3 regions of the Aquitalea pelogenes genome follow, and region 3 is predicted to be linked to each of the others. Evidence: predicted binding sites of a transcription regulator. Region 3 holds the regulator's gene; each other region holds the start of a gene.
What was found. Region 3 encodes FNR, which switches genes on or off when oxygen is low (the NO sensors DNR and NnrR bind a similar motif). Its sites were predicted from a motif close to TTGATNNNNATCAA; they were not measured.
Positions count from the first base shown of each region.

Region 1: the regulator FNR is predicted to act here: its motif matches at 2,661-2,674, upstream of ACE3SE_RS14530 (ribonucleoside triphosphate reductase).
Region 2: the regulator FNR is predicted to act here: its motif matches at 3,319-3,332, upstream of cobA (uroporphyrinogen-III C-methyltransferase).

Region 1 covers NZ_JAYSDA010000018.1:85,196-93,000, reverse strand. Annotated here, with positions in the region: gene ACE3SE_RS14540 (anaerobic ribonucleoside-triphosphate reductase activating protein) at 1-599, opposite strand, end outside; gene nrdD (anaerobic ribonucleoside-triphosphate reductase) at 577-753, opposite strand; gene ACE3SE_RS14530 (ribonucleoside triphosphate reductase) at 865-2,571, opposite strand; gene ACE3SE_RS14525 (ATP-binding response regulator) at 2,836-4,608, shown strand; partial or broken gene ACE3SE_RS14520 (hemagglutinin repeat-containing protein) at 4,662-7,805, opposite strand, start outside.
Region 2 covers NZ_JAYSDA010000007.1:113,580-121,384, reverse strand. Annotated here, with positions in the region: gene ACE3SE_RS08005 (CbbQ/NirQ/NorQ/GpvN family protein) at 1-363, opposite strand, end outside; gene ACE3SE_RS08000 (cytochrome C oxidase subunit IV family protein) at 373-633, opposite strand; gene ACE3SE_RS07995 (cytochrome c oxidase subunit 3) at 706-1,299, opposite strand; gene ACE3SE_RS07990 (cbb3-type cytochrome c oxidase subunit I) at 1,355-2,782, opposite strand; gene ACE3SE_RS07985 (c-type cytochrome) at 2,815-3,240, opposite strand; gene cobA (uroporphyrinogen-III C-methyltransferase) at 3,403-4,239, shown strand; gene ACE3SE_RS07975 (hemerythrin domain-containing protein) at 4,312-4,740, shown strand; gene ACE3SE_RS07970 (DUF2249 domain-containing protein) at 4,737-4,949, shown strand; gene ACE3SE_RS07965 (hypothetical protein) at 4,946-6,244, shown strand; gene ACE3SE_RS07960 (YIP1 family protein) at 6,406-6,969, shown strand; gene ACE3SE_RS07955 (DUF488 family protein, N3 subclade) at 6,985-7,398, shown strand; gene ACE3SE_RS07950 (MarR family winged helix-turn-helix transcriptional regulator) at 7,441-7,805, shown strand, end outside.
Region 3 covers NZ_JAYSDA010000019.1:74,126-81,930, forward strand. Annotated here, with positions in the region: gene ACE3SE_RS14890 (MarR family winged helix-turn-helix transcriptional regulator) at 1-72, shown strand, start outside; gene ACE3SE_RS14895 (DHA2 family efflux MFS transporter permease subunit) at 69-1,583, shown strand; gene ACE3SE_RS14900 (inositol monophosphatase family protein) at 1,657-2,448, opposite strand; gene ACE3SE_RS14905 (RNA methyltransferase) at 2,590-3,354, shown strand; gene ACE3SE_RS14910 (DUF1853 family protein) at 3,332-4,264, shown strand; gene ACE3SE_RS14915 (flavodoxin family protein) at 4,261-4,719, shown strand; gene fnr (fumarate/nitrate reduction transcriptional regulator Fnr) at 4,846-5,592, opposite strand; gene hemN (oxygen-independent coproporphyrinogen III oxidase) at 5,705-7,111, shown strand; gene ACE3SE_RS14930 (RrF2 family transcriptional regulator) at 7,208-7,681, opposite strand; gene hmpA (NO-inducible flavohemoprotein) at 7,766-7,805, opposite strand, start outside.

The sequences.
Region 1 (7,805 bases), on a different contig from region 3:
AAGGCGGCATGGGTGACGCCCCTGACCTGCAGTGTTGCCGCAAGCCGGTGCAGGCTGTCTGCCGTCATCACGCGCGGGTCCAGCGTGGTGCGGCATTCCAGCGTGGCTCCACCGTCCGCTACCATGTCCAGCGCAACATCCAGTGCCTGCCACATGCGGCTTTCGCTGCCAGGCACGCCGGTGACGGCATCCACCCCGCCGGGCGCGGCCTTGATGTCGAGGCCAATCCAGTCCACCAGTCCCTTGAGTACCGCCAGCCGATGCGGATAGATACCCGCCGTGTGCAGGCCGATGGCCAGGCCCAGCTGGCGGGCATCCTGTATCCAGTCCGCCAGTTGCGGGGCCAGTGTGGGTTCACCACCGGAAAACACCACCCCATCGAGAAAACCGACCCGCGCCGCCAGCATGCTGCGCACTTCTGGCCAGGCCAGTTGCCCGGCACTGCGGGCTTGCAGGCCGGGGTTGTGGCAATAGCCGCAGCGCCAGGGGCAGCCGGCGACAAACACGGTGGCCACCAGCCGCCCCGGCCAGTCGCAACTGGAAAACGGGGCGACACCGGCCAGCGCCAGGCTGGATTCAGTGGTGCAGGTGCTGTTCATCAAAATGCACGCGCTCGGCAAATTCGCCCTGCTTGCCGGTATTGAAGGCGGATACCGGGCGGAAGTAACCCATGACGCGGGTCCATACTTCGCAGCGGGTGCGCAGGGACGGGTCCAGCTGTTCCGCCTGTTTGATGTCGGTTTGATGGGACATATTGCTCTCCTGTGAGGGTTGGGGTTTAGGCGCGGCTAACAAAATGGCGTGATGCCCTTGGGCCAGCTGGCCCAAGGCTGCGGCAGGCTTTTGTCAGCCTCGACAAGCATTTCAGCAGCAAGGCGCGGTGGCTGCCGTGGTACGGGCCAGCAGTTCGGCGTCGCACTTGGGGCAGAATTCATGATGTCCGCTCAGATAACCGTGCTGCGGGCAGACCGAGAAGGTGGGCGTTACCGTGATGTAAGGCAGGCGGAAGCGTTGCAGCGAACGGTGCACCAGCTGCTTGCAGGCCGTGGCCGAGCTGACCGCCTCGGTCATGTACAGGTGCAGCACGGTACCGCCGGTGTAGCGCGCCTGGAGTGGCTCCTGATGCTGCAGGGCGACAAAGGGGTCGTCGGTATGCCCCACCGGCAGCTGGCTGGAGTTGGTGTAATAAGGCTTGTCGATTGGCCCGGCTTGCAGGATGTCCGGGTAGCGCTTGCGGTCTTCGCGGGCAAAGCGGTAGGTGGTGCCTTCCGCCGGGGTGGCCTCCAGGTTGTACAGATGGCCGGTGTCTTCCTGCATCTGCACCATGCGGGCACGGATGTGGTCCAGCAGTTGCAGCGCCAGTTGCTGGCCGTGGTCGGTGGTGATGTCGTCGGCATCGTTGCTGTAATTGCGGATCAGCTCGTTGATACCATTCACCCCCACGGTGGAGAAGTGATTGCGCAGCGTACCCAGATAACGCTTGGTGTAAGGATACAGGCCGTCGTCCATCCAGCCTTGCACCCGCTGGCGCTTGATTTCCAGGCTGGTGCAGGCCAGCGCCAGCAGGCGGTCGGTTTCGGCCAGCAGGCCGTCCCAGTCACCACGGAAGCGGTAGCCCAGCCGCGCGCAGTTGAGGGTAACCACGCCCAGCGAGCCGGTTTGTTCGGCACTGCCAAACAGGCCGTTGCCGCGCTTGAGCAGCTCGCGCAGGTCCAGTTGCAGGCGGCAGCACATGGAGCGCACCATTTGCGGTTCCAGATCGGAATTAAGGAAGTTCTGGAAATACGGCAGGCCGTAGCGGGCGGTCAGGTCGAACAGCAAATCGGCGTTGGCGCTGTCCCAGTCGAAATCCGGCGTGATGTTGTAGGTGGGAATGGGAAAGGTAAACGCCCGGCCATGCGCATCGCCCGCACCCATCACCCGCAGGAAGGCGCGGTTGATGCGGTCCATTTCCGGCTGGCAGTCGCCGTAGCAGAACGGCATTTCCTCTCCGGCAATCAGCGGAATCTGCGGGGCCAGGTCGGCCGGGCAGGTCCAGTCGAAGGTCAGGTTGGTGAACGGGGTTTGCGTGCCCCAGCGTGAGGGCACATTCAGGTTGTACACAAATTCCTGCATGGCCTGCTCCAGCGCGGCATCGTCCAGCCCGTCGCGCTTGAGGAAGGGTGCCAGATAGGTATCCACGCTGGAAAACGCCTGCGCGCCTGCCCATTCGTTTTGCAGGGTGCCCAGAAAATTCACCATCTGCCCCAGCGCCGCGCTCAGGTGACGCGGCGGAGCCGATTCCACCCGGCCCGGCACGCCGTTGAAGCCTTCATGCAGCAGCTGACGCAGCGACCAGCCCGCACAATAGCCTGCCAGCACGTCCAGATCATGCAGGTGGAAGTCTGCCTCGCGATGGGCCTGCGCCACCTCCGGCGGATAAATGCCGTCCAGCCAGTAGTTGGCGGTGAGCTTGCCGGCGGCATTGAGTATCATCCCGCCCAGGCTATAGCCCTGATTGGCATTGGCAGAAACGCGCCAGTCGGCGCGGCTGAGGTATTCGTCCAGCGTGGCAAGCGGATTCAGCAGCACGGTATTTTTCATAACAATATATAGTGATTAAAATTTTCAAAACACTATATATAGATTTTTATGGCTATGCCGGACACAAGACAAAACACTTGATCCGCATCAAGCGTGGTGCCCTGCCAGCCGCCGCGGCAGGCATGTTGGCATAATCGTCATCAGTAAACTGGCAGTCTGAATAGGGCTGGGCCCTATAATGGCCTGCAAGCACAGCCTGGCAGCGCCCTGCGTGCCTGTTTCCGGAAACAAACGGTTTACCTTCTTCCGCACATGATCAACACAGAACAACAAGGCAGGCAGGACAAGGTCCGCATCGAACAGATCCGCCTCTTGCTCAACAACCTGGGCAGCTCGGTCCTGCCCGGCATTCTGGTGGTATTGCTGGTGGCCTATGCCTTGCAGCACCAGGCCGACCCGCTGCGGCTGACCCTGTGGTGCGTGGTGGTGATTGCCTCCAAGCTGGTGGACAGCTTCGACGCCCGCCGCATACTTGCCCGTGCCATCCGGCCAGCCAACTTGCCGCAGCTGCGGCGGCGTCTGGTGGTACTGCACGCCATCGACGGCGCGGCCTGGGGCAGCCTGATGTGGGTGGGGCTGAACCCGGCGTCGCCCCCCAGCTGGATTCTGGCCATTGCCGTGCTGTCCGGCGTGGCGGGTAATTCCATGTCCATCCTGTCGCCGGTGCTGCCTGCCTTCATCGCCTTCATCACGCTGGAACTGGGCATGATTGCGCTCAAGTCCTTGCAGTCGGATGCACTGGCGCTCAATGCGCTGGGCCTGGCCGCGATCATGTATCTGGCCACCTTGCTGATGCAGGCACGCAATAGTGCGCAGGCGGCCAAAGGGGCCATCGAGCTGCGTTTTGAAAACCTGGAACTGGTGGACCGGCTGCGTCAGGCTTCGGCCGCGGCACTGCGCGCCCAGCAAGAGGCCGAGCAGGCCAATATCGCCAAATCGAAATTCCTGGCTGCCGCCAGTCACGACCTGCGCCAACCCATCCACGCACAGGGGCTGTTTCTGGAAGTGCTGGGCAAGACCAAGCTGGACCAGAACCAGCAGTCGCTGATCGGCCATATCCAGAGCGCTACCAATGCCTCGGCGGAAATGCTGCACAGCCTGCTGGATTATTCGCGGGTGGATGCCGGGGTGATTACCCCGCAGCTGCAAGCCTTTGCCTTGCAGCCGCTGCTTAACAAGATGGAAAGGGAGCTGGCACCGCTGGCCAACACCAAGGGCTTGTTCTACCGCAGTCGTGACACGGCCGAGGTGGTGCTGTCGGACCCGTCACTGATTGAACTGATCCTGCGCAACCTCATCAGCAATGCCATCCGTTACACCCAGCAAGGCGGCATTCTGGTGGGCTGCCGTCGCCGTGGCGACCAGCTGCTGCTGGAGATATGGGACAGCGGCATCGGCATAGACCCGCAGCAACAGCAAGAAATCTTTGACGAATTCCATCAGCTGGGCAATCCGGAACGCGACCGCAAGAAAGGCCTGGGCCTTGGGCTGGCCATCGTGCGCGGCCTCACCCAGCTGCTGCAACACCCCTTGCGGGTGGCGTCGCGACCAGGCCGCGGCAGCGTGTTCCGCCTTGCCCTGCCACGCATTGCAGTGACCAACCCGCTACCCGCAGAAACCCCGCCGCCAGTCAGCATCAGCCAGCCCCTGCCCAGGGCCGCCGTGTTGCTGATCGAGGACGATGACATCGTGCGCAGCAGCATGGTGATGCTGTTGCAAAGCTGGGGTTGCCAGTGCATGGCAGCAGAATCGCTGGAAGCCGCCCTGCCCTTGCTGGCGCAACAGACGCCTGCCTTGCTGATCAGCGACTACCGGCTGCGCGAAAAGAAAAGCGGCACCGATGCCATCCGTGCCATCCGCAAGGCAGTTGGACGCGACATCCCCGCCCTGCTGCTGACCGGCGACACCGCCCCGGCGCGGCTGCGCGAAGCCAGTGACAGCGGCCTGCCCTTGTTGCACAAGCCGGTCAGTCCGCAGCAACTGTACGCTTGCCTGGCAGAATTACTGGCTGACAGTCAGCCATAAAAAAACCTCGACCCTGGATGCGGGCCGAGGTTGTGGCGTTGCGCCAAACCGGCTTAGTTCGGTTTGTCCTTGCCCTGGGTGATGCTGACATCCACCGACGTGCTGTTTTCCAGCTGCAGGCTGCCGCCACCTTGCAAGTCGCCAACCCGCACCGGGATCTTGTCCTTCAGCTCCTTGCCCTTGGTGATCACCTTGTCTGCCGCCTGACCCAGCTTGCTGTTCTTGGCCTTGTCCAGCAAGGAGCTTTCCGGCTGATTAGCCGCCTTGCTGATGGCATCACCGGCATTGCTCAGACTATTGGTGCCAGAGGTTTTTTTCTTGTTCACCACATCGGCCGCTTCCTTGGCCAGGGCAGCCTGCTTGTCGCGGTCAGTCTGCGTCTTGGTGGTGTCATTGGCTGCGGTATCGTTAGTGGTTTTTTTCTTCAAGGTCACCGTGGCTCCAGCAGACAGGTCCACCCCGCTGCTGGACGACACTGCTTTTTGCTTGATGACCTGACCACCCGCCTGGGTTGATACCGTTTCACCCGCCTTCAGTGCCGTGCCTTCCAGCTTGATGTCCTGACCGGCAGACAGCTTGAGTTTGCCACCGCTATTTAGCGTGGCCACGCTAGCGCTGTCCTTCTGGCTCTGGCCATACTCGCCCGACAACCCGACGCTGACCGATGCCTCCTTGGTTTCCTTGCCCTTGTCAGTGCTGCTGCCACCACTGCCACCAGCACTCAGCCCGGCACCAATCTTCTGTGTGCTGGCCGTATCGTGTGCGGCGCTGATGGTCAACTGACCACCGGCAGCCAGCGTGGCATCACCCTTGCTGTTGAGTTTGCTGCCTTCCAGATTCATGTCGCCACCGCTACGCACCGTGATGGCACCGCCGCTTTGCAGCGTGGCAGCCGTCTTGCTGGTGCTCTGGCTGTCAGACTGACTGTAATTGGCCGCTGCTGAAACCATGCCGTTGTTTTGCTTGTTGTCCACGCCACCACCGGTGGAACCACCGGCACTGAACGAGGCACTGGCATCACGGGACGTGGCCTGACTGGTGCTGTTGGCGGCAGCAAAATTCACCTTGCCGCCCGCGTTCACATTGACATCTCCCTTGCTGGACAAGGCAGTGCCGGCAAAGCTGGCATCATCCTTCACCGTGATATTCATGCCACCACCGCTGCTGATACCACCCACCACGGCAGTACTGCTGCGCGACTGGCTGCTGCCACCGCCACCCGCCATGCTCAGTTCGCCGCCCACGACATGTTCGGCATTCACATTCACCTGCAAGGAAGCTGCTGCATTGGCCTGCGTACCGGTGGTGCTGCTGGTGTTCTGAGCTGCACGATAATCCAGCGAACCCGCCTTCAGATCCACGTTACCACCGCTGCTGATACGGCTGCCTTCCAGGCTGGTGGCCTGGCTGGAGTTACTGCTGAAGTCGCCCCCCACCTTGATGGTGGATACCCGTGCCGTGCTGGCATTGCTGGTGCTTTGCGCATCGTCATGCTTGGCACTGATGCTGCCACCAACCGACGCATCGGCCGCGGCTCCGCCACTGACCGTAGCCGAGGCCGACGCCCCGGCATACATACCCACCCGTCCCTCAGAGTTTTGCTGGCTGCTACTGCTGTAGCTGGCATCACTGGCGGCCTTGCTGGTGATGGTGGTGGCGCTCTGACGGAAATTGCCGCCAGCGCTGATGGCCGTACCGGTATCAACAATATCCTTGCTGGCAGTACGACTCATGTCACCGCCCGCACTCAACTGGGACACCACGGCAGTGGTGCTGCCTTTCATGCTGCTGCTACCGCTATTGTTGACGTAGTAACCGGCACCAACCATGGCCGATGCACCGGTTTCCGCCATTACCTTGCCTGTGGCATTAGCGCCGGTGGAGGCATCCAGATACAGGCCGGCCGTAGTGGTGTTGCTACTGCTGCTGGACTGATGCACATCCTGTGCCGCATTGAAATGCTGGCTGTCCGCCTTGAGGTCGGCATTGCCACCTGCGGCGATGCCGGAACCGGTGACATCCAGCTGCTTGCCGGCATCCAGTTTCAGATTGCCACCGGCCTTGATTTGCGAACCCTGGTTCACCACATCCAGGCTGCTATCAGTGCCGGTAACAGCCTTGAGCAGGGTCAGCTTGTTGTTTGAACTGGCCGATGCCGAAGCCCCGGCGCTGGCATTGACCACGGTAGCGGTATCGACACTGGCCCCGGCATTGGCATTGTTATTACTGGAAGCCATCAACCCGATCGACACATCGGTGCGCTGGGTGCTGGATGTGCTGACATCCTTCACCGTACCCACCACGACCTGTCCGGCCTTGATCTGCATATCCTTGTCCGCACTGAGCTGCGAACCGGTCAAGGCCAGCTGCTTGCCGGCATTGATGCTGACATTGCCGCCACTCACGGCACTGCCGCTATGCGTCAGCGTGCTGCTGTCGTTCTTGGTAGCGGTGATGTCCAGCAGGGTCAGGTTGGCCTGGCCATTGGCGTTGGCATCGGCGCTGGCAGCCGCCGCAGCCTTGGTGCCAATGGCAGTTTTCTTGGCTTGTGCGCTGGCATCGGCCTTGGCGCTGGCATCGGCATCACCCGACACCTTGGTCATCAGTCCCACCGTGGTTTCTGTAGTGGTGCTGCTATGAGTGGATTTGTTTTCCGCCGCCCGAATATCCACTTGCTGGGCATTCAGTTGCAAATCACCACCGGCCTTCAGCGTGGAGCCGGCAATATCGATATTCTGCGCAGCATTGATATTGCCGTTTTTACCAATGCGCAGGCTGGAAGCCACACTGTTGCTACTGCTGTCGGTGCTGGTGGTCTGGGTATTGCTCATCAGCGCCAGACCGGCACTAGCCTGGCCGGAGGCATTGGCGGAAGCATTTGCGCCGGCACTGGCCTTGGCCAGACCCTTGCTGGCCGAGCTGGTGCTGTCCGCATTGCTTTGGGCACCGGTTTTACTACTAGTGGACGGGCCGGCAATCTTGAAGAAAGTGGTGGTATTGGTTTGCTCCTGGCGGGTTTCATAGTTCTGCCCGGCCAGCACTTGTACATTGCTGGCATTCAGGCTGCCGCTGCCCGCCACGTCCAGCGTGGAACCACGCAGGGTGATGTCCGCACCGGCATTGAGCGTGGCATCGCCCTTCACCTTCAGGCTGCTGCCCACGCTGTTGCCCTTGCTGGTATCAGTAGTGGTGACCGA
Region 2 (7,805 bases), on a different contig from region 3:
GGTGAGCGGGTGCAGCACCACGGTGGTGTCCTTGCGTGCTTCCACCACTTCATCCAGATAACAGATGCCGCCCAGGCGCACCGCACGGGTGAGCGGGCCGTCGCACCATACCGTCTGGCCATCGCCAATCAGGTGGCGACCCACCAGGTCGGCAGCGGACAGGTCGTCATGGCAGGACACGGTAATCAGCGGCAGGCCCAGCCGGGCTGCCATATGGGCGACAAAGCGGGTTTTGCCACAGCCGGTGGGGCCTTTGATCAACACCGGCAGCTGCTGCTGCCAGGCGGCTTCAAACAGCTGGCATTCATCGCCCTGCGCTTGATAGAAGGGGACGGACAATTCGGGACGCAGCGGTGCGTTCATGGCTTTTCCTTAGCGAAAACTCAACAGCAGCACACCAGTCACCAGCAACAGCCAGCCATGCACGCTGGCGCGCAGCCAGTGCGGGGCATGGCGCAGCCCCATGTACCGCTCGATGACCACCCAGCCCTTGAGCCAGGCAAAACCCAGCACCAGCGGTGCCAGCCAGTGTTGTGACAGCTGGCCGGTTTCAGCCAGCACGGCCGCCAGCAGGGTCAGGCCACTGAGCCAGGCCCACAACAGCCATTGGGTAAGGGGGGCGGGTGTGTTCATGGGGTCAACGATACCGGCCATGCAGGGCCATGGCCTTGATTCCAGATAAGCCCTGCCAACAAACTGCGGTGCTTAACGCGCCACGTAAATCAGCGCAAACAGCACAATCCACACCAGGTCCACCATATGCCAGTAGGCGGCTGCGGTTTCCACGCCATCAATGGCCGCACCGGCATAGCGCCCGTCGCGGGCCTGCCACCACACGGCGGCGACAATCACCATGCCCAGCACCACATGCAGAAAGTGGAACACGGTGAGCGAGAGGTAGAACATCCAGAAATCGCCGCTGGACAGGGTGATGCCAGCAGCAAACTTGCCACCCAGCTCGATGGCCTTGAGCACCAGAAAACCGCCACCGGCCAGCATGGTGGACATCAGCCAGCGCCGCCCGCTGCGCTGACGGTTCAGCGCAAAGGCGCGCACGGCGGCCACGATGGCAGCACTGCCCGCCAGCAACAGCAAGGTATTGAGTGTGGGCAGCAGCAGGTGCAGCTGCTGCTGGCCGTGGGAAAATAGTACCGGATCACGCCAGCGGTGATAGCCGTACACCAGGAAGAACACGCCGAACACCGCCAGCTCGGCCAGGATGAAACACCACATGGCCAGGTCTCCCGGCACATGACGGTCGTGCGGTATGTCTTCCAGCAGCAGGCTGTCGGCAGGCATGGTTTGTCTCCAATGAAAAAACGGCCCTTTACGGGCCGCTTGTTGCTCGGTTCACTCAGGCTTCGCGCTTGCCGGTGACAAAGAAGCTGATCAGGTACAGCATCAGGCCGCTGAAGAAGCCCAGGCCGCACACCAGACGTGCCCAGTACAGCGGCATGATGTGGTCCTGCGTTTCCATGAAGGACAGCGGTGCGCTGGACATGCGTTGCAGCCACACCTGTGTCGCACCGGCAGCTGTCAGGCACAGCGTGATGCCGACGATGGACAGGGTCATCACCCAGAACGCCAGTTTTTCCACATTCTGCGCCTGCGGGCTGTTGGCTTCACGGCCACGCAGCAGCGGCATGGTGTAGGAAATCATGGTCAGCACCACCATGGCGTAAGCACCGTAGAAGGCCATGTGACCGTGCGAAGCAGTCAGCTGCGTGCCGTGGGTGTAGTAGTTCACCACCGACAGCGTGCCCAGAAAGCCCCAGACGCCCGCGCCCAGGAAGGACATCACACCGGTGCCCAGCGCCCACAGCGTGGCGGCCTGGTTGGGGTGCTGACGGCGGCGACGCTTGACCATATTGAAGGCAAACATGGTCATCATGAAGAAGGGCACCGGCTCCAGTGCGGAGAAGATGGAACCCCATACCTGCCAGTAAGCCGGTGTGCCGATCCAGAAATAATGGTGACCGGTACCGATGATGCCGGTGATCAGCGTCATGGCAATGATCAGGTACAGCCATTTTTCGATGATTTCACGGTCCACCCCGGTCACCTTCACCAGCACGAAGGCCAGCATGGCACCCATGATCAGCTCCCACACGCCTTCCACCCACAGGTGTACCACCCACCACCAGAAATACTTGTCCAGTACCAGGTTGCTGGGGTTGACGAAGGAGAACAGGAAAAAGATGGCCAGTCCCCACAGCCCCAGCAGCATCACGATACTGATGCTGGTCTTGCGGCCGGACAGCAGCGTCATCGACAGGTTGAACAAAAAGGACAGCGCCACCAGCACGATGCCCACCTTGGTGATGAGCGGCTGCTCCAGGTAACCGCGCCCCATGGTGGGCAGCAGGTCGTTACCGGTGAGGTGGGCCAGCACGTTATAGGGCAGGCCCAGATAGCCGACAATGGTCAGCGCACCGGCTACCAGGAACACCCAGAAGGTGATGATGGCCAGTTTCGGGCTGTACAGCTCGCGCTCGCATTCTTCCGGAATCAGGAAGTAACCCGCCCCCATGAAGCCGAACAGCAGCCAGACAATCAACAGGTTGGTGTGCACCATGCGGGCGGTGCTGAAATTGATGGCCGGGAACAGGAAGTCCCCCTTCACATACTGCAGGCCGATGATCAGGCCAAACAGGATCTGGCCGATGAACAGGCCGATGGCCGCCATGAAATAAGGCTTGGCCACCGCCTGCGAGCGGTATTTGATCTGGGCTGGCGCACGGGCTTGTTCAGCCGCCAGCGTTGCCGCACTTGCATTGCTCATGTGTATCTCCGTCAGCGATTGGTCTGGTGCGATCAGCCCTGGATATTGGGCGGCCAGTTATTGGTATTGATCTCGGAGGTGTATTTCAGGAAGGCCACCACGTCGTCCAGCTCGCCCTCGTTCAGATGAAACTGCGGCATCTGGCGACGACCGGGTACGTTGGTGGGCATGGCCTTCATCCAGCCCTTGATGAAATCCGGGCCACGGCGCACATACACATTGCCCAGCTCCGGTCCGAAATAAGCCCCCTCGCCCAGCAAGGTATGGCAGCCGCCACAATTGCGCGTCTCCCAGATCTTCTTGCCGCGCACCGCCGCATCAGTCAGCTTGGCCTTGGCGTTATGGCTGGGCAGGGCCATGGTGGTATCCAGCGTCAGCCCCAGGAACAACAGGAAAAAGAACACCGACCCACCGTAAAAGATGTTGCGGGCCGTCGATTTGGTGAAGCTCGCGCTCATCACGTCCTCCTCAAAGTGCTTGCACCGGCACGTCCGGTACCTGGGGCGAAATGTACGGATTCGGGCATCCCGATAGCATTGATTCGTATCAACGATTCCCGGCCACCCTCCTTCCTACACTGGCGGCATCGTCATTTGGCAAGCCTTTGCCCGGGAGTCTGCATGCACCGCCCAGCCCTGCCCCCGCTGCCGCCCACGCCGGCCGGCAGCCCCCACTCCACCCCAAGAGACAGCAAGGTATTTGCCCCCGGCAGCGTTTGCCTGGTAGGGGCCGGCCCGGGTGACCCGGACTTGCTCACCCTGCGCGCAGTGCAGCGACTGGGAGAGGCGGATGTGCTGCTTTACGACCACCTGCTGGACCCGCAGATACTGCGGCTGGCACCGCCGCAGGCCAGCCGCATCTGTGTGGGCAAGCGCGCCAGCCGCCATACCCTGCCGCAAGCAGACATCAACCAGTTGCTGATCGACTTTGCCCGCAACGGCCAGCGTGTGGTGCGGCTCAAGGGCGGCGACCCCTTGCTGTTTGGCCGGGGTGGCGAGGAAATGCTGGCGCTGGCGGCTGCGGGCATCCCCTGCGAAGTGGTACCGGGCATCAGCGCCGCGCTGGGTGCCGCCGCCGCGCTGGGACTGCCGCTTACCCATCGCGACCATGCCCAGGGTTGCAGCCTAGTCACCGGCCACCGCCGTCAGGGGGAAAGCGCACTGGACTGGACACAGCACAGCACGCCGGAGCAGACCCTGGTGGTGTATATGGGGCTGGGCGAGGCGGCCCATATCGCCAGCCAGCTGCTGGCCCATGGCCGCGACCCGGCCACGCCGGTGGCCATCGTGGAAAGGGCCTGCAGCACAGCCCAGCGTTGCGTGTGCGGCCAGCTGGCTACGCTGGCGCAGCTGATTGCCGATCAGCAGATTGCCAGCCCGGCGCTGCTCATCATCGGTAGCGTGGTCACCCTGCATCAACAGTTGCAGGCCTTGCGCCAGCAAGCAGTGATTTCTTGATACGGGTCATTCAGGCCGCAGCCGCAAACAGGCAATACTGCTCACCATCAACCTCAGCCAAGGCAAAGCACCATGAATGCCATCCAGCAACTGACCGAACAACATCGCCTGTGCGATGCCGACTTCGCCATCGCCGAAACAGCGGTGCGCCAGGGCGACTGGCCCAAGGCCCGGGCCGTGTTTCAAGCCTTCCACAACGGCATGCTGCAACATTTTGCGCTGGAAGAAGACAGCCTGTTTCCGGCCTTTGAAGCTGCCACCTGCAGCCAGATGGGCCCCACGATGGTGATGCGCAACGAACACAGCCAGATGCGCGCACTGATGCAGGACATGGCGCAGCTGCTGTCATCCGAGCATGCCGGCGACTATCTGGGCTGTGCCGACACGCTGCTTATCCTGATGCAGCAGCACAACATGAAAGAAGAAAACATTCTTTACCCCATGTGCAGCCAGCACATTACCGGCTTTGCCAACCTGGTTGCCGCCGGAGCCGCCGCATGAGCCCGCGCGACCTGCGCCAGCTGCCGCCGCCACAGCCGATGGAAATCATTCTGGACGAAGCGGACGGGCTGGCACCCGGTCAACAAGCGGCCTACATCCTGCCGCACCATCCCAGCCCGCTGCTGCCGCTGCTACAGCAACAGGGGCTGGACTTCCGTTTCGAACTGTCCGGTGACGGCGGCGTCATCCTGATCCTGAGCCGGCCATGAGCCAGGCCTGGCTGTCTTACGAAGCTGCCCCGCCGCCCTGGTTGCCGGGCAGCTTTTTTACTGCCAGCCTCGCCTGGCTGCTGATCACCGGGCTCACCCTGCTGCTGGGCGACACTGTCCTTGCCAACCGCTTCGATCCGCTGATTGTCACCCTCACCCACTTGCTGGCGCTGGGCGTACTGGGCAACACCATGTTCGGTGCCGTATTACAGCTGCTGGCCGTGGCCGCCGGGGTGGGTACGCCTAGCCCGCGAGCCTTGTGGTGGCGTATCTTCCCCGCGTGGCAGGTTGGTGTCGCCTGCCTGTGCTGGGGCTTCAGTCATGGCTTTGCCGCGACATGGCTGACTGCCGGCGCGCTACTGGCTTACAGCGCCGGGCTGGCACTGCTGCTGCATGCGCTACCCGGCCTGTGGCGCAGTCCGGCACGTGATGCCACCAGCCAGGGGCTGCGTCTGGCCCTGGGCGGGCTGGGCGTGGCGCTGAGCCTGGGCCTGTTGCTGGTACTGACACTGGGTGGCCAACTCCAGCTGCCCTTCCTGCCTTTGCTGCACAGCCATGTGCTGTGGGCAAGCCTGGGCTGGTTGCTGGCCTTGTTGCTGGCCGTCAGCCAGACCGTAATCCCCATGTTTCTGGTGTCTCCGCCCTATCCTGCCGCCAGCCGCTGGCTGCTTCCCGGCCAGTCGGTGCTGCTGCTGGCACTCAGCCTGTTGCTGCTGTGGCAGCAGGACAAAATAAACAACTGGCTGACACTGGCCGGTCTTCCCGCCGCCGCATTTGCCAGCCTCACCCTGCAGCAGCTGCGCCGCTGTCGCCGCCAGCAAGACCCCCTGTGGCTGAGCTGGCTGCTGGCCATGCTGGCTTTGCTGTCAGGACTATCATGTGCCCTCGCCGCCCCTTGCTGGCCTGCCAACACCAGCCTGCCGCTGTACTGTGGCGTGCTGTGGCTGGGTGGCCTGGGGCTGGCTTGCGTGCTGGGCATGCTGGGCAAGATCGCCCCGTTTCTGGCCTGGCTGCATCTGCAACGCTTGCAGCCCCCGCGCGGCGTACTGCCCGCCACGCATGGTTTCCTCTCCGAACAGGCCGTGCGGTGGCTGACCGGCCTGCATGCGCTGTGGCTGCTGACAGCATTGGCCTGGTGTACTTGGCCAGCCCATTGGCAAGCCGCACTGGCCATGCTCAGCCTGCTGCTGGCTGTCATGGCAGCCTGGCATGCACTCAGGCTGTGGCTGCGCTACCGGCAAGTGCTGGCCATCTGCCTGCGACCAGGACAGCCGCCGGCACAGCCCGCCGCCTGAGCAGGGCGAGCCGCACGGCCCACTCCCCACTCCCCACTCCCCACTCCCCACTCCCCACTCCCCACTCCAGCATGCTCCGCCATGTGTGCATTTTGCTGTGGATTTATATCGTATTACGATATATATTTGGATGGCAGCCTGTCGCTGCCAAGGAGATCGCCATGAACCTGCAACACCCGCTCCAGATGATTTACTCATCACGCCATGGCTGGGACCAGCTAGGCCAGCGTCATCCATCCGTGCTGAACAGCTTTGTGAAGATCGTGCTGCCTGCATCCCTGTTTGCCGGTGGCATGGTGCTGTACACCGCCACTTATCATGCCGACAGCTATGCTCCCGGCGTGCCGCTGCAAAACTGGCAGCAAGCCAGCCTGATCCTGCTGCTGACCAGCTGGCTGGCCGTCAGCCTGATGGCCTGGGTCATCCGCCAGTCGGTACATGCCAGCAGCCGCCCGGCCTTTGCCGACTGCTACCGGCTGGCAGCGCTGGTGCCGCTGCCCATCTGGCTGTCTGCCGTGTCCTTGCTGCTGCCCTACCCGGCGCTGAATGTGCTGTGTGCACTGCTGGGGCTGGCGGCATCGGCAGGCCTGCTATACCACGGCCTGGATGCCTGGTTCGAGCACGATGACTCGGTGCATACCCTGTCGCTGGCCTATACCATCTTCGCCATCGGTGCGCTGGTATGGCTGTTTGTAGTGGCACTCTTGCTGCTGCCCTTGTTGTAAACGGAGCCAGTCATCATGCATATCACCCTGCAATCCCTGCAAAGCTACCAGCCTGACTCCACACCGGCCTTCCTGATCGGCAGCGAACCGCCTGCCGGCCTGCCAGCCGATGTTGTGCGCCGCTTGCGTCATGTGCCGGCATTGTCGCCCGCACCGGGCCTGAGCGACTGGATGCACTGGCGCGAGGAACGCTGGAGTCAGTTTTGCGAAATCTACTGGGCCGTGCTGCGCAATAATCCGCAGCGCTGGGAATGGCTGGCACACATGGCCAGACGGCAACACATCATCCTGCTGCATGCCGAAGCCGATGCCACGCTCAGCGCCGCCCGTGCCTTGCAATTGTTCCTGCAGCAGCAAGAGGAGATGCCGCTTGCCTATGCGTCCCCGGTTTGCTTTGCCGCGCAATTCGGCAGTGGCGGGCTGTTGTGATATGGTGAGCAGACTTGTGTTTTCTCCCCGCTGTTGCCCACCATGACCGCTCCGCTACTCAGCAAACAGGATTTCGAACGTCTGGCCGACTTCCGTTACCGGCTGCGCCAGTTTTTGCGTTTCAGTGAAGAGCTGGCGCAAGAGCACGGCATCACGCCCTTGCAATACCTGCTGTTATTGCAGGTGCAGGGCTACCCGGGGCGCGACTGGGCCACGGTGGCGGAACTGGCCGAGCGGCTGCAATCGCATCATCACAGCGTGGTGGGGCTGATCAAGCGCTGCGAGGAGCAGGACCTGGTAAAGAAAACCCCGGGCCGCCAGGATGGCCGCCAGGTGGAGATCAGCCTGTTGCCCAAGGGGCAGGAGCTGGTGGCCAAGCTGGCCGCCCTGCACCGCGAGGAGCTGTT
Region 3 (7,805 bases):
CTGCAAACCTGCATCAAGGTGCTGGCACAAATCCGCCATGCTGCCGAACAGGCACAGGAGCCGGGCGCTTGAGCCAGCGTGTGCTGGTGACCGTGGCGGTGATGGCGGCCACGGTGATGCAGGTACTGGACACCACCATCGTCAACGTGGCACTGCCACAAATGCAGGGCGAACTGGGGGCAACATCAGACCAGATCAGCTGGGTGCTGACCAGCTATCTGGTGGCCAGCGCCATCTGCATGCCGCTGACCGGTTATCTGACTGACAAACTGGGGCGGCGACGCTATCTCTTGCTGTCCATCAGCGGCTTCGTGCTGGCCTCCATGCTGTGCGGCGTGGCGCTGAATCTGGGCCAGCTGGTGGTGTTCCGTCTGTTGCAAGGTGTGTTCGGCGCTGCGCTGGTGCCCTTGTCGCAGGCCATCATGGTGGACAACTACCCGCGCGAACAGCGTGGCAAGGCCATGGCCATCTGGGGCATGGGGGTGATGGTGGGGCCGATTGCCGGGCCCACGCTGGGCGGCTGGCTGACCGATATGTTCGATTGGCGCTGGACCTTCTTCATCAACCTGCCGGTCGGGCTGTTGTCCTTGCTGCTGGCGCGCCAGGTGCCGGATACGCCCAAGCGCGAGCGCGACATCGACTGGCTGGGCCTGTTGCTGATTTCGCTGGCCATTGGTGGCATCCAGTATGTGCTGGACCGGGGGAATGGCGACGACTGGTTTTCCAGTACCGGCATCGTGGTGGCCAGCGTGCTGGCGGTGCTGGGCGCGGTGGGTTTCATCTGGCGCGGCTTGTCCGGCAGCGCCCATCCCTTGTTCGATCTGCACATGTTCCAGGACCGCAATTTCGTGGCCGCCAGTATTGTCATTGCCGCGCTGGGCCTGTCCATGTACGGGGCCATGGTGATTCAGCCCATCATGCTGGAAGGGCTGTTTCACTACCCCACGCTGGATACCGGCCTGATCATGGCACCGCGCGGCATTGCCAGCCTGGTGAGCATGATGATTGTGGGCAAGCTGATTGGCCGGGTGGATTCGCGTTACCTGATTGGCAGTGGCTTGCTGATTGGTGCCTGCGGCACCTGGGTGTGTACCCATTACAACCTGGATACCAGTCCATTCTGGTTTGCCTGGCCGGTGCTGTTGCAGGGCTTTGGGCTGGGCATGATTTATGTGCCGTTGTCGGCCATGGCCATGTCCACTTTGCCTGCACGGCTGTCGGCCGAGGCCGCCGGTCTGTTCAGCCTGTTGCGCACCATGGGCTCCTCGGTGGGGATTGCCATTGTCAGTACCGCCTATTCGCGCGGCGAGCAGTCAGCCTGGAATGCCTTGAGTGGTTTTTTCAGCGCCGACAATCCCTGGTTGCAGGACTATCTGGCGCGCATGGGCAAGACGGTGGTGGATGGCACAAGCGCCACCCAGCTGGCGGCAGAGTTGCAGCGCCAGGCGCTGATGGTGTCGATTGTCGATGTGTACTGGCTGATTACCTACAGCTTTCTGGCCATGCTGCCCTTGCTGTTGTTGCTCCGGCCGCGCAAGGCCGCCGCGGATGCGCCTGCGGTGGAAGTGGTGATGCACGAATAGCCGCCAGCGAGCGGCAAATAAAAAAACGGCAACCCGCGGGTTGCCGTTTTTGCTGCCTGCACCGAGGCAATGATTACTTGTTCAGGTGCGGCGCGATGGTCGCCAGCAGCTGGGCCAGCACCTTGGGGTTGGCGGCCACGATGTCGCCCGATTCCATCCATTCCTGTTCGCCGCTCAGGTCGGTGACGATGCCACCGGCTTCCTGCACGATCAGGCTGCCCGCAGCGATGTCCCACGGTTTCAGGTTCATTTCCCAGAAACCGTCCACGCGGCCACAGGCCACATTGCACAGGTCGAGCGAGGCAGCGCCTTCGCGACGTACGCCGGCAGTCTTGCCCAGCACATCTTTGAGCATGCCCAGGTACTGGTCGATATAGCTTTGGTCGGATACCGGGAAACCGGTGGCGATCACGCATTCATTCATCATGAAGCGCTTGGAAACACGGATGCGGCGGTCGTTGAGGAAAGCGCCAACGCCACGCGAGGCGGTAAACAGATCGTTACGGCTAGGGTCGTACACCACGGCCTGCTGCACCTGGCCCTTGTGCGCCAGTGCAATGGAGATGGCGTATTGCTGATGGCCATGCAGGAAGTTGGTGGTGCCGTCGATGGGGTCGATGATCCACTCGTATTCGGAGGAGCCCACGCCTTTGGCGCCGGACTCTTCTGCTAGAATGGCGTGCTTGGGATACGCCTCGAGAATCATGTCCACGATGGCCTGTTCGGCAGCGCGGTCCACGTCGGTCACAAAGTCATTGTGCTTTTTCTTCTCTACACGAATGGTATCGAGGTTAAGCGACGCACGCTGGATTACACTGCCAGCACGGCGGGCGGCTTTAACCGCGATATTGAGCATCGGATGCATTGACGGCCTCTAGAACGGATAGCAGATGTCAGCCAACATGGCTCGACATCTGACAGTAACAATCTGGGTTAAGGAACAAAAAAAGCCGGCGCGAGCGCGCGGGCTTTTTGATATGCCCGCCATTTTAATGTGAAACTGCTGATGAATAAACCCCAAGTACCTGATTTTCTGAAAAACATTCGCATCGTGTTGGCTCGGCCCAACCATCCGGGCAATATCGGTTCGGCCGCACGGGCGATGAAAACCATGGGGCTGACCCGCCTGTATCTGGTTGAACCCAAAGTGTTTCCCAGCGATGAAGCCAATGCCCTGGCCTCCGGTGCCGTGGATGTGCTGGAGAGCGCCACCGTGGTGGCGAGCCTCAGTGAGGCGCTCAGCGACGTCACCGTGGCCTGCGCGCTTACCAGCCGCCGCCGCGAGCTGACCACGCCACTGTCCACTCCGCGCGAAACCACGCCCGAACTGGTGGCCCGTGCGCGCGATGGCGAACAGGTGGCGCTGGTGTTCGGCAATGAAACCTTCGGCCTGTCGATTGAAGAAGTGGAGCAGTGCAACCGGCTGGTTACCATTCCGGGCAACCCGGATTACTTCTCGCTCAACCTGGCCATGGCGGTGCAGGTGATGACTTACGAGCTGTTCAGCCATACCGGCGTTGACGTGGAATACCTGCGTCCGGAAAGCGAAACCGCCAGCCTGGGCGAGGTGGAAGGCTTCTGCCAGCATCTGGACCAGACCATGGATGCCATCGGCTACTACCGCCGCCGTAACAGCGAGCGACTGATGCGCCGCATGCGCGCGCTGTTCAACCGTTCCGGCATGCTGCGCGACGAGGTGGACATCCTGCGTGGCCTGATGAAGCAGATCCAGCGCGTGGCAGACGGCCATGAGCACGGCGGCGAATCCTGATCGCGGTTTTTATCTGCCTTACACGCAGCCTGCGCTGCGTGATCTGGCTTTCCTGCTGACCGCACCTGCCCCCTGGGATAGCGGCTGCAATCTTTCGCCACAACGCCTGCTGGGCCCGGATGGCCCGGCCTTGCTGGCCGCGCTGGAGCAAGACCCGGCACCGCTCTATGCCTGGCTGGCCGACCAGCCCTGTCGCCGTCTGGGCCACTATGCCGAGCGCTTGCTGGCTTTCTGGTTTCACCTCGCGCCCCATATCGAGCTGGTGGCCGCCAATCTGCCGCTACGGGACGCCAGCGGCCGCACCATTGGCGAGTTTGATTTCCTGATCCGGCTGGATGGCGAACCACTGCACGTGGAAACCGCCAGCAAATTCTATCTGCAACTGGGGGAGGGGCCGGACAGTCTGGTAGGCCCCAGTCTGCGCGATGCCTGGCTGCTGAAGGCAGGCAAATTGCAGGCGCAGTTGCAGCTGTCCCGCCACCCCCTGGCCCGGCGCGTGTTGCCGCCAGACTTTGTGGCCTGCGCCAGTCAGGCCCGGCTGGCCGGCTGGTTTTTCTATTCCCGACCGTCCCGTCCCATGCCGCCACTGGCTGCGGATCAGCTGCAAGGCTGGTTCAGCCCGCTATTGCACCCCTGGCCCAGTAGCAGCCCGGCATCACGCTGGATGTGGTTGCCACGCTTGAGCTGGCTGGCTCCGGCCCGTGTGGCCGAAGCCGAAGTGCGTGAACAGCACAGCCTGCGCCAGGAATTGCATCAGGCCGTGGTGCCGCAACTGGTGGCAGAGTTGCTGCCGCTGGGCGATGGCTACTGGGAGGAGGTGGCGCGCGGTTTCGTGGTGCCGCCAGGCTGGCCCGAAGCAACGCGCCTGCAGGCATTGATGGCCACGCTGCCAGGGAGTCCCGCCGCATGAAGCGCTTGCTGTTGTTGTATGCCAGCCAGACCGGCCGCACCTTGCAGCTGGTTGACGCCGTGCGCGCCAGCGTAGCGCAGCTGACGGATGACCTGCAGTTCAACTGCCTGCCCGCCGAGCAGGCCACACTGGATGATTTGCTGACATCAGACGGCATCGTGCTGGCAACGCCGGAGAATTTTGGCTATATGGCGGGCAAGATGAAAGATTTCTTTGACCGCACCTTCTACCCCGCACAGGGCCGCACCGAGGGGCTGGCTTGCCTCTTGCTGGTGTCAGCCGGTAACGATGGCATGGGGGCCGTGCACGCCATGCGGCGCATCATCGCCGGCTATGGCTGGCACGAAGTGCTGCCCGCCGTGGTGGTACGCGGCGAGCCGGACGCCGCGCAGCTGGCTGAAGTGGCGGAACGGGCCGAGCAACTGGTGGCCGGCATGCTGATCGGGCGCTGGTAATACCTTGCCCGGAAGAGTTAGTGCTTGCGGAGAATGGCGCGCCTGCCCTGATGGGCGGAAGATGCAAAAAGGGCGGTAAGGCGCATTGCGCCCACCGCCCGGATGGCTGTTACCGTGCCTGTCGGCTTATACGCCGTTGGCGTGGGTACAACCGGAGATCAGGTCCTTGAGTGCATCGGCCTTGATCAGCTGGATGTGCTTGTGGTCCACGCTCAGCCAGCCTTGCTGCTGGAACTTGGACAGCGTACGGCTGACGGTTTCCAGTTTCAGGCCGAGGAAGCTGCCGATTTCCTCGCGGCTCATGCGCAGGATGAAATCGTTGGCGGCAAAGCCGCGGGTGGACAGACGCTGTGACAGGTTCAGCAGGAAGGCAGCCAGACGTTCTTCTGCCTTCATGTTGCCCAGGAGCAGCATGACGTTCTGGTCACGCACGATTTCGCGGCTCATCAGCCGGAAAAAGTGGTGTTGCAGGCTGGGAATGTCGCGCCCCAGGCTTTCCATGCGGTTGAAGGGCAGTTCGCAGACTTCGCTGTCTTCCAGGGCAATGGCGTCGCAGCCATGCACATTGGACGAGATGCCATCCAGGCCCATGAGTTCGCCGGACATCAGAAAGCCGGTGACTTGTTCACGACCGTCCTGGCTTGCCACGCTGGTCTTGAAGAAACCGGTGCGCACGGCAAACAGCGACTTGAAGGCTTCGCCACTGCGGAACAGGTATTCACCGCGCTTGAGGCGGCGGCTCTGACGGATAACTGCATCCAGCTGCGTCATTTCGTCGCGGTTCAGCCCGATGGGCAGGCAGAGTTCGCGCAGACTGCAGTTGGAGCAGGACACCTTCAGTGCGTGCAGAGTGTGTTGGTGTTGGTCTGACATCGCGTGTTTTGTACAACCCTGTAAAGAAGCTTGACCCTTGTCAAAGCGGAATTCGCACGTTTTCCGCAAATTTACCAGTCCACCTGACGTTTGACTATCAATACCCGACGACATGCACACCACCCATCCGTTTTCGCCTACCCACTGTGAGTTCGACCGAGCATTGATCGAACGTCTTGATGGTTCCGGCCCAAGATACACTTCTTACCCGACCGCAGACCGGTTTACCCCGGCGTTTGGCGAGAAGGACTATAAAAGCTGGCTGATGCAGCGCCACCTGGGCATGCATCAGAACGCAATATCATTGTACGTTCATATACCGTTCTGTAATACGGTATGTTACTACTGCGGCTGCAACAAGATCATTACCAAGGACAAGAGCCGTGCCGACCGCTACCTCGATTACCTGGAAAAGGAAATCAAGCTGGTTGCCGCCTCGCTTGGCTGCCGGGAAAAGCTGATCCAGCTGCACTTTGGCGGCGGTACGCCAACCTTCCTGTCCGACGAGCAGCTGGACCGCCTGATGACCATGTTGCGTGCCCACTTCGAATTTTTGCCGGAGGGAGAATATTCCATCGAGATCGACCCGCGCAAGGTGGGTCGTGAAACCGTGCATCATCTGGCGCGACTGGGCTTCAACCGCATGAGCGTGGGCATTCAGGACTTCGACCCGCAGGTGCAAGCCGCGGTGAACCGGGTGCAAAGCGAGGAAGAAACGCTGGAGGTGATCGAGGCTGCGCGCGAAGCCGGCTTCAAGTCGGTCAGTGTGGACCTGATCTACGGCCTGCCGCTGCAAACCCGCGAGTCGCTCAAACGCACGCTGGACAAGGTGATTGCCATCAGTCCGGACCGCCTGGCGCTGTACAACTATGCCCATTTGCCCACCGTTTTCATGCCGCAACGGCGCATCAACGAGGCGGACCTGCCAGCCGCCAGCACCAAGCTGGACATCCTGCAGGACGCGGTAAAGAGCCTGGCGGATGCAGGCTATGTATTCATTGGCATGGACCACTTTGCCAAGCCGGAAGATGACCTGGCCATTGCCTTGCGCCAGGCCCGCCTGCAGCGCAATTTCCAGGGCTATTCCACTCATGCCGACTGCGACATGATCGGCCTTGGCGTGTCGTCCATCGGCAAGGTTGGCCCCTGTTACAGCCAGAACGAGAAGGACCTGGACAGCTATTACGCCGCGCTGGACGAAGGCCGGCTGCCGGTAATGCGCGGTATGGTGCTGGATCAGGACGACATCCTGCGTCGCGGCATCATCCAGGCGCTGATGTGCCGCTTCTCCTTGTCGGTGGAAGCCATCGAGCAGGTGCACGGCATCAATTTCGCCGAGTATTTTTCTGCCGAGCTGCCAGCCATCCGCGAGTACCACAAGCTGGGCCTGCTGACCTTTGACGGCGATTTCCTGATGGTGGAGCCCAAAGGGCGTTTCCTGATCCGCAATATCGCCATGCTGTTCGACCGCCATTTGCGTGAACGGGAAACCAAGGCACGTTATTCCAAGACCATCTGATGGTTTTGTTCAGACTGTTTAAAGGGTTATCCCCTAAAAAAGCAGTAAAAAAAGCCCGCAGGTAGCGGGCTTTTTCATTGAAAAAGTGATGGTTTTTTACAACACATCCGGTGCGGTTTTGTCGGCCGACTGCGGTCTGGGGCTGCGATGCAGGCGAATGATGGCCTCGCCGGTGGGGCTGGCAATCACATCGCGCAGCGTGTAACTGTCCAGTGTGCTGAAAAATGCCTGCATGCCCACATCCAGCACGGCCTTGAGCTGGCAGTCCTGACGCAGCGCGCAAGGCGGTTCGGCGCAGTCAATCAGCGGCACATTGCCTTCCAGCGTGCGGATGATGCCGCCCAGGCGGTAATGCTCGGGCGGCTGGGCCAGCGCCAGCCCGCCACCCTTGCCACGGCTGTTGTTCAGCCAGCCTTGCACCCCCATGAAATGCACCACTTTCACCAGGTGATTGCGCGACACCTCGAAGCGTTCGGCAATTTCGCTGATGGTGACCGGTTGCTCCCGGTCGCGGTGCGTCAGGTACATCAGCACGCGCAGGCCAAGGTCGGTAAAGCGGTTCAGTTGCATGGCAGTAAAGTGGGCTGGGAAAGTGCCGCGCAGGATACTCCGCAGCGCGGCAGCTCACAATGCGCAGCGACAAACAAAGCCAATTCAGCCGGTGGTCATGGCATTGGAGCCAAACACTTCCATG